One region of the Streptomyces sp. NPDC007983 genome, then DNA from elsewhere that is predicted to be linked to it. Evidence: riboswitches for the same ligand, from Rfam matches in the RefSeq annotation. Region 1 holds a riboswitch; the other holds the start of a gene.
What was found. A riboswitch is a leader RNA that binds a small molecule or an ion and turns the genes downstream of it on or off. The one in region 1 is predicted to bind cyclic di-AMP.
Positions count from the first base shown of each region.

Region 2: another riboswitch for cyclic di-AMP. It lies ahead of ACFZCY_RS34525 (NlpC/P60 family protein); the one in region 1 lies ahead of ACFZCY_RS04610 (peptidoglycan DD-metalloendopeptidase family protein).

Region 1 covers NZ_JBIBJI010000001.1:973,225-977,188, reverse strand. Annotated here, with positions in the region: gene ACFZCY_RS04615 (aldo/keto reductase) at 112-1,056, opposite strand; gene ACFZCY_RS04610 (peptidoglycan DD-metalloendopeptidase family protein) at 1,216-2,379, opposite strand; cyclic di-AMP (ydaO/yuaA leader) riboswitch at 2,391-2,522, opposite strand; gene ACFZCY_RS04605 (SpoIIE family protein phosphatase) at 2,797-3,964, opposite strand, start outside.
Region 2 covers NZ_JBIBJI010000016.1:10,226-14,189, reverse strand. Annotated here, with positions in the region: gene pcrA (DNA helicase PcrA) at 1-1,473, opposite strand, end outside; cyclic di-AMP (ydaO/yuaA leader) riboswitch at 1,642-1,834, shown strand; gene ACFZCY_RS34525 (NlpC/P60 family protein) at 1,842-3,023, shown strand; gene ACFZCY_RS34520 (L,D-transpeptidase family protein) at 3,118-3,843, opposite strand.

The DNA.
Region 1 (3,964 bases):
GGCGGCTTAGGGCGTAAAAAGCTGGGAGTCTCCGGGCGGCATGTCGCCCCGGGGACTCCCAGCGCAACGTAAGCGACGCGCCGAGGCGACGGCGCGTCGCCGGGAGCGGCGTCAGGCCGAGGCGGACGTCAGGAGGTCCAGTTCGGGCTTGGTGAGCTGGAGCTCGGCGGAGGCCAGCAGGGCGGGGAGCTGGGCGGGGACGCGGGCGCTGGCGACGGGGGCGACCACGGTCGGCTGGGCGGCGAGCCAGGCCAGGGCGACGGTGGCGTGGTCGGCGTTGTGGTTGGCGGCCACGTCGTCGAGAGCGGCGAGGACCTTCTGGCCGCGCTCCGTATCCAGGTGCTGGGCGGCGCCCGTGGAGCGGGCGCTGTCGACCTCGGTGCCGGGGCGGTACTTGCCGGTGAGGAAGCCGGACGCGAGCGCGTAGTACGGGAGCGTCGCCAGGCCGTGGCGGGCGGCGACGTCGGCCAGGTCGCCTTCGAAGGTGTCGCGCGAGACCAGGTTGTAGTGGGGCTGGAGGGCGACGTAGCGGGCCAGGCTCTCCTGGGCGGAGAAGGCCAGGGAGGCGTCGAGGCGCTCGGCGGTGATGTTGGAGGCGGCGATCTCGCGGACCTTGCCCGCCTTCACCAGCTCGTCCAGGGTGGAGATGATCTCCTCCACCGGCACCGACGTGTCGTCGTAGTGGGTGTAGTAGAGGTCGATGTAGTCGGTGCCCAGGCGCTGGAGGGATTCGTCCAGGCCGGACTTGATGGCGGCGGAGGAGAGCCCGCGGGGCTCCGGGACGCCGGCGCCGACCTTGGTGGCGAGGACGATGTCGTCGCGGTTGCCGCGGGAGGCGAACCACTTGCCGAGGATCGTCTCGGACTCGCCGCCCTGGTTGCCGGGGGCCCAGGCGGAGTAGACGTCGGCGGTGTCGACGAAGTTGCCGCCCGCCGCCACGTAGGCGTCGAGCACCTCGAAGGACTCGGCCTCGTCGGCCGTCCAGCCGAAGACATTGCCGCCCAGGGAGAGCGGGAAGACGGACAGGTTGCCGATGGTCCTGCGGGTCTCAGTCATGCGTTTCTTCAACGCTCGTGGTGGAGGGGGTTATTCCGCTGCCGTCCGCAGATGACAGACCGCAGATGACAGAAACCGGCGGCCCTGGCGTCAAGGGGGGAGAGAGCGCCAGAGCCGCCGGAGCGAGGGGCCGCCGGAAGCGACGGCCGGTTCAGGGTGTCACGGGTTCAGCCCGTGGTCGCGCAGCCAGGGCATCGGGTCGATCGGCGAGCCGCCGCCCGGCCGCACCTCCAGGTGGAGGTGGGGGCCGGTCACGTTGCCGGTGGCGCCGACGCGGCCGATGGTCTCACCCGAGGACACCTTGCCCGAGGTGACGACCATGGACGACAGGTGGCAGTACCAGATCTCGGTGCCGTCATCGAGCTTGAGCACGATGCGGTAGCCGTACGAACCGGCCCAGCCCGCCTGGGTGATGGTGCCGCCGCCCACCGCCTTGACCGGGGTGCCGGTCGGGGCGGCGAAGTCCTGGCCGGTGTGGTCGGCGGACCACAGGTCGCCGGCCTGGCCGAAGCCCGCGGTCAGCGTGTACGAGGCGACGGGGAGGGTGAGCCCGCTGGACGTGGACGTCTTGGCGGGGCGGTCGGCGGCGGCCTTGGCCGCGGCCTCCTTCTCGGCCTCCGCCTTCTCCTTGGCCTCGGCGGCCTTCTTCTTGGCGGCGGCCTCGGCCTTCTTCTGCTCGGCCAGGTCGCGGGCCTTGGCGGCGGCCTTGGCCGCGTCGTCGGCGGCGGCCTTGGCGGCGGCCCGCGCCGCGGCCTCGCGCCGGTCGTCGTCCGCCGCGGTCTGCTGGCTCTCGGCCTGCCGCAGGATGCGGGTGCGCAGCGCCTCGCCCGAGTCGGTGGCGCTGGTGGTGAGGGTGGCCGCGGCGGGCTGGGAGGAGTCCTGGTCGTCGGCCATCAGGGAGCCGATGCCGGGCAGGTCCTTGGCGGCGGGCAGCTGGGCCTTGACCTCGTCGGCGACGTGGGCGAGGTCCGGCATGGAGATCGGTACGGCCGGCCGGTCCTTGGCGCTCGCCATGCCGCCCGCGCCGACCGCCGCGATGACGCCGACGCCGAGGACGGCGCCGCTGCGGGCCATGGTCCCGCCGCGCTGCTTGACGACGCGGTGCTTGCCGCGCAGCGGGGCGATGGACTCCTCCGTCGGGTTCCACTCGTCCCAGACGGCTTCTTTGGCGACGGAGGAATCATCCCCTTCGGCGCCGAGGCCGATCGTGGGCCGGGCGCCGGCTCCGGCGTCGAAGCCGACTCCGTACGCGGTCGCGGTGCCGATGCCGGTACCGGACGAGCGGTACGGAGCTTCGTCCAGTACGGACCTGTTGGACGCCACCGGGGCGCACTCCTTTCCTTCCCTCTCGCCTACCGGGTTAGCTGACGGGTTCGGAGCAGGAAGGTCTCCTACGGGTCAGGTTCGACCCGATTCACCCCAAGGTGGTGGTTCCCCGGTTCCCTGTGCTGCGGCTGTTACCGCCGTGGTGCGTGGTGCCGCTGGTGGTGCTGTCGCTGCACGTATGGGATTCGGCGACGGCGCACGGTGCCGCCTCTGCGACGGCTGTGTCGACCGCGCTGCGTTATCGAACGTTAATAGAGAGCGCGACATGATTCCAAGCTCTTCTGAAGAATCCGCGCAGCTTTGGGATGAACTTAGTAAGCATCGGGGGACAAGTAGGGGCGTTTCACCCCGGTTGAAAAGGGATGGTAAAAACCTCCGGCGAGCTGATCGTGCGTCAATCGTTATGCGTACGCGTCACGGTCGGCTACGGTCCGTGTCCGGAGCGGGCGCCGTCGTTCCGTTCGCCGTCGTTCCGTTCGCCGTCGTTCCGTTCGATACGGGCGGCCGCCGGACCGCGAGGAGTGCCATGTCGTCCGAGGTCTCCCCGCCCGTATGCCGCGCGACGTCCTCCACCAGCGCGTCGAGCAGCCCGCCCGGCCCGGGGAAGCGGCGGCCGCGCAGCCGCTCCTCCGGTACGTAGAACGTGCCGTGCCGGTCGCGGGCCTCGGTCACCCCGTCCGTGAACAGCAGCAGCGTCGCGTCCTCGGGGAACCGCAGCTCCGTCACCCGGTCGGGCCACGCGCCCAGTTCGCCCATCCCGAGCGGCAGCGCGGCCGTCTCCGGCCCCAGGGGCCGTACCTCGCCGTCGCCGGGCAGCAGCAGCGGCGCGGGGTGGCCGCGGTTGATGAGGCGGAGGATGGAGTCGCCGCGCGGGATCTCGCCGAGGACGGCGGTGGTGAACCCCTCGAACGCCTCCAGCTCGGCCCGCCGCGCGCCCTCGCGCCGCAGTGCCCGCTCCAGCCGCCCCGCCAGCCCCTCCAGCGTCGTCTCCTGCTCCGCCGCCTCCCGGAAGGCGCCGATGAGGACCGCGACGACCTCCACGGCCTGCAGCCCCTTGCCGCGCACGTCCCCGACGAGCAGCCGTACGCCGTGCGGGGTGTCCTGCACCGCGTACAGGTCGCCGCCGATCGCCGCGTACCGCTCGGCCGCCACATAGCGCGCCGCGACGTCCAGCCCGGCGATGCGGGCGGGCGGTACGGGCAGCACGGCCCGCTGCGCCGCCTCCGCGACACCGCGCGCCGACGCCAGCCGACGGTCGCCGCGGCGGACGACGCGGTTGATCACGAGCGCGAGCAGGGCGACGGTGGCCACCGTGGCGATCTCGGTCGCGGCCTGGGTCGGGTCCTTCACGCCGTGCAGTTCGGCCAGCAGGCATACGGCGAGGAGGGCGAGGACCGCGGTGGCGACGGTCTGCCGCAGCGGGAAGAGGGAGGCGGCGACCAGCGGGGCCGCGGCGAAGAAGGGGGAGGCGGTGTACGGGGCCGGGGCGGCGAGGTCGAACGCGACGCCGACGAGCAGGAGGACGGCGGGGGCCCAGCGGATCGGCCGGCGCCCCGCCGATGCCTGGACGGCCTCCTCGGCC
Region 2 (3,964 bases), on a different contig from region 1:
CTCGGGGTTGGCCAGCACGCGCAGGTACGCGAGGACGTCGCGGACCTCCTTGCGCTCGTAGAAGCGGACCCCGCCGACGACCTTGTACGGCAGCCCGACCCGGATGAAGACTTCCTCGAAGACACGGGACTGGGCGTTGGTGCGGTAGAAGACCGCGACGTCCCCGGCCTTGGCGTCCCCCGCGTCCGTCAGCCGGTCGATCTCGTCGGCGACGAACTGGGCCTCGTCGTGCTCGGTGTCGGCGACGTAGCCGGTGATGGTGGCGCCGGTGCCGGCCTCGGTCCACAGGTTCTTCGGGCGGCGGTTCTCGTTGCGCTCGATGACGGCGTTGGCCGCGCTCAGGATGGTCTGGGTGGAGCGGTAGTTCTGCTCCAGCAGGATCGTCCGCGCGTCCGGATAGTCCTCCTCGAACTGGAGGATGTTACGGATCGTGGCGCCCCGGAACGCGTAGATCGACTGGTCGGCGTCGCCCACGACGCACAGCTCCCCGGGCTCCACGGCTTCCTCGTCCGTGCCGGAGCCCGCGCCCGCGCCCGCGCCAGTGCCCACCAGCTCGCGCACCAGCGTGTACTGAGCGTGGTTGGTGTCCTGGTACTCGTCGACCAGGACGTGCCGGAAGCGGCGGCGGTAGTGCTCGGCGACGTCCGGGAACGCCTGGAGCAGATTGACCGTGGTCATGATGATGTCGTCGAAGTCGAGGGCGTTGGCCTCGCGCAGCCTCGACTGGTACATCGCGTACGCCTCGGCGAGCGTCTTCTCGAAGCCATCCGCCGCCTGCCCCGCGAAGGTCTCCTCGTCGATCAGCTCGTTCTTCAGGTTGGAGATCTTGGCGCTGAACGACTTCGGCGGGAACTTCTTCGGGTCCAGGTCGAGATCCCGGCACACCAGCGCCATCAGCCGCTTCGAGTCGGCGGCGTCGTAGATCGAGAACGATGAGGTGAAGCCCAGCTTCTTCGACTCGCGGCGCAGGATGCGGACGCAGGCGCTGTGGAACGTCATCACCCACATGGCGTTCGCCCGCGGGCCGACCAGCTCCTCGACCCGCTCCTTCATCTCCCCCGCCGCCTTGTTGGTGAAGGTGATGGCGAGGATCTGCCCGGGGTGCACGTGGCGGGTGCCGAGCAGATACGCGATGCGGTGGGTGAGCACCCGGGTCTTGCCGGACCCGGCCCCCGCGACGATCAGCAGCGGCGAGCCCGTGTGCTCCACGGCGGCCCGCTGCTGCTCGTTCAGCCCCTCCAGCAGCGCCGCCGGGTCGATGGCCGGGCGGGCCGCGCCGTCCCGGTAGTACGCCTCTCTGGTCCCCCCGCTCGGCACCGGCGCGTCGAAAGCGCCCGTGAAGAGGTGGTGCGGCACGTCCTCGCCGCCTGAACCGCCGGCGGGGTCCGGGTGCGCGGAATCCTCGGGCGGCGGGGGCTCCTCGCTCGGAGGCCCGAGATCCGCCAGGAAGCTGTCGTCAAAGAGGCTGCTCATCGCTCACCGAGTTTAGGCGGCCGCACTGACAGCCTACGCATGGACTGCACATGGATGTCACGAAACGGTTTCGGGCAAAACGACCACCAGCCTTCACAGGAGCACCACGAGTTGGCTACCGTCCTCCCCCAGGCGGCCCGTACACCCGTCGGCGAACCGCGCCGGCCCGGGCGGCCTCCGCCGAGTCCGGCCACGTCGCAAGGCGCCCGGAGCCGGGGACCCACAACGCAACATGGGGTGAATCGGCCCGAGTGGCGGTACGACGCGTACGACATGTCGTCCATCCGCAGAGGCCGTAGGGCAACCTTCCGAACCGCCCGAACCCGACAGCTAACCCGGTAGGCGGTCCACGGAAGGAGTCGCCTCCCTTGGCGTCGCACCGCAAGCCGCGGACCCGAATACCCACCGCCACGTCGTCCACCGGGCGCCGTACCGCCGTCGGATTCACCACCGCCGCCCTCGCCTCCGTCACCCTTCTCTCCCAGACCGCGAACGCCGCCCCGGGCGACCCGAGGCCCGGCACCACGCAGTCGATCGAGGCGGTCAAGGAGAAGGTGGACACCCTCTACCACCAGGCGGAATCCGCCACCCAGCACTACAACGCCGCCAAGGAGCGCTCCGAGCAGCAGCGCACCAAGGTCAACCGGCTGCTGGCCGATGTCGCCGAGAACACCGAGAAGCTCAACGAGGCCCGCCGCACACTCGGCACCTACGCCGCGGCCCAGTACCGCAACGGCGGCATGACCTCGAGCGCCGCGAGCCTGCTGTTCTCCAACGACCCGCAGGACCTCTTCGACCAGTCCCATCTGATGAGCCGGATGGCCGGTTCGCAGAAGAGAGCCGTCGACGACTTCCAGACGCAGGCGGCGAAGGCCGCCAAGGAGCGCAGGGAGGCCGCCAAGAGCCTGGCGTCGCTGACCGAGACCCAGAAAGAGCTGAAGACCAAGAAGAAGTCCGTCCAGGACAAGCTGTCCCAGGCCCGCCGGCTGCTGGCGAGCCTGACCGCCAAGGAGAAGGCGCGGCTGGCGGCGATCGAGAAGAAGAAGGCCGAGGAGGCGCGGCGCAAGGCGGCCGAGCTGGCCGAAAAGCAGCGGCAGGCCGCGGCCCAGCAGCAGCAGGAGCAGCAGCAGGAGCAGCAGTCGAGCGGAAGCTCCTCTTCCGGCAGCGGCTCCAGCACCGGCTCCTCCACCTCCACGAACAGCACCAAGGCGGCCAAGGCCATCGACTTCGCGGAGTCCCAGCTCGGCAAGCCGTACGTCTGGGGCGCGACCGGCCCCACCTCCTACGACTGCTCAGGGCTCACCCAGGCCGCCTGGAGGGCCGCCGGTGTCTCGCTGCCGCGCACCACGTGGGACCAGGTGAAGGCCGGTACGCGTGTCTCGACCTCCGACCTCAAGCCCGGTGATCTCGTCTTCTTCTACGACGACATCAGCCACGTCGGGCTCTACATCGGCAACGGCATGATGATCCACGCCCCGAAGCCGGGGGATGTGGTCAAGAAGGCACCGATCACCGAGATGCCGATCTACGGAAGCGTCCGGCCCGCATAGCGGTAGTAACGGCGGTAGACAGACGCTGCGGCTGCCCGATGCGCGATCGGGCAGCCGCACCGCTTCCGCGTCACATGATCACGCGATCACGAGATCACGTGCCCGGCTTGCGCCCGTACACGTACACGTCGTCGCCGTTCCGCAGCAGGCTCCAGTACTTCTTCGCGTCGCCGGACCGCATGTTGACGCAGCCGTGGGAGCCGGGCGGCGACCATACGCTTCCCGCGATGGAGTGGAAGGCCTGGCCGCCGTCGAAGAACTGGCTGTACGGCATGGCCACGTGGTACAGCGTCGACCAGTGGTCGATGTCCCGCCAGTAGACCTTCTTCAGCCCGGTGCGGGTCTCGTACTTGTCCCGCCCGCTGCGCACCGGCACCGGCCCGAACACCAGCCGCGAACCGTCCTGCACCCAGCTGAGCTGCCGGGTGAGGTCGACGCAGGCGATGCGGCCCTTGTTGGTGGGGCACTTACGCGCCGCGTTGGGGTTGTGCCCCGCCGCCCGCTGCGCGTTGATCAGCTTCATGACGCCCCAGGTGACGGGGCCCGCGTAGCCGATGGTCGGGCTGATGCCGTGGTTGATCTGGAAACTCCGCGTCGCGCGGCAGTCCCCCGAGGACTGCCGACCGTCGACGGGACGGCCGAGGAACCTCTCGACCTGCTTCTGATACGGACCGGTGCTCGCCGTACACGACGTCGCCGCCTGCGCCGGTGCCGTACCGAGTGCGACGGACAACGGCACCACCATGCCCGCCATGCCCAAAGCCACCGCCGTACGGCGGCGCCATGCCCGCCACGCCCCGAACTCTGCCTTTACCCCCATTGCGCGCTCCCTCCGGGCTTGCCCTTGACGGGTAAGACAGTCGAAGAGCGCGTCGGGTTGCGCTTACAGGTGCGATTTCCCCCATTCCGCCCCTTCCCGCCCCCGGTTGGCCCATCGGCGA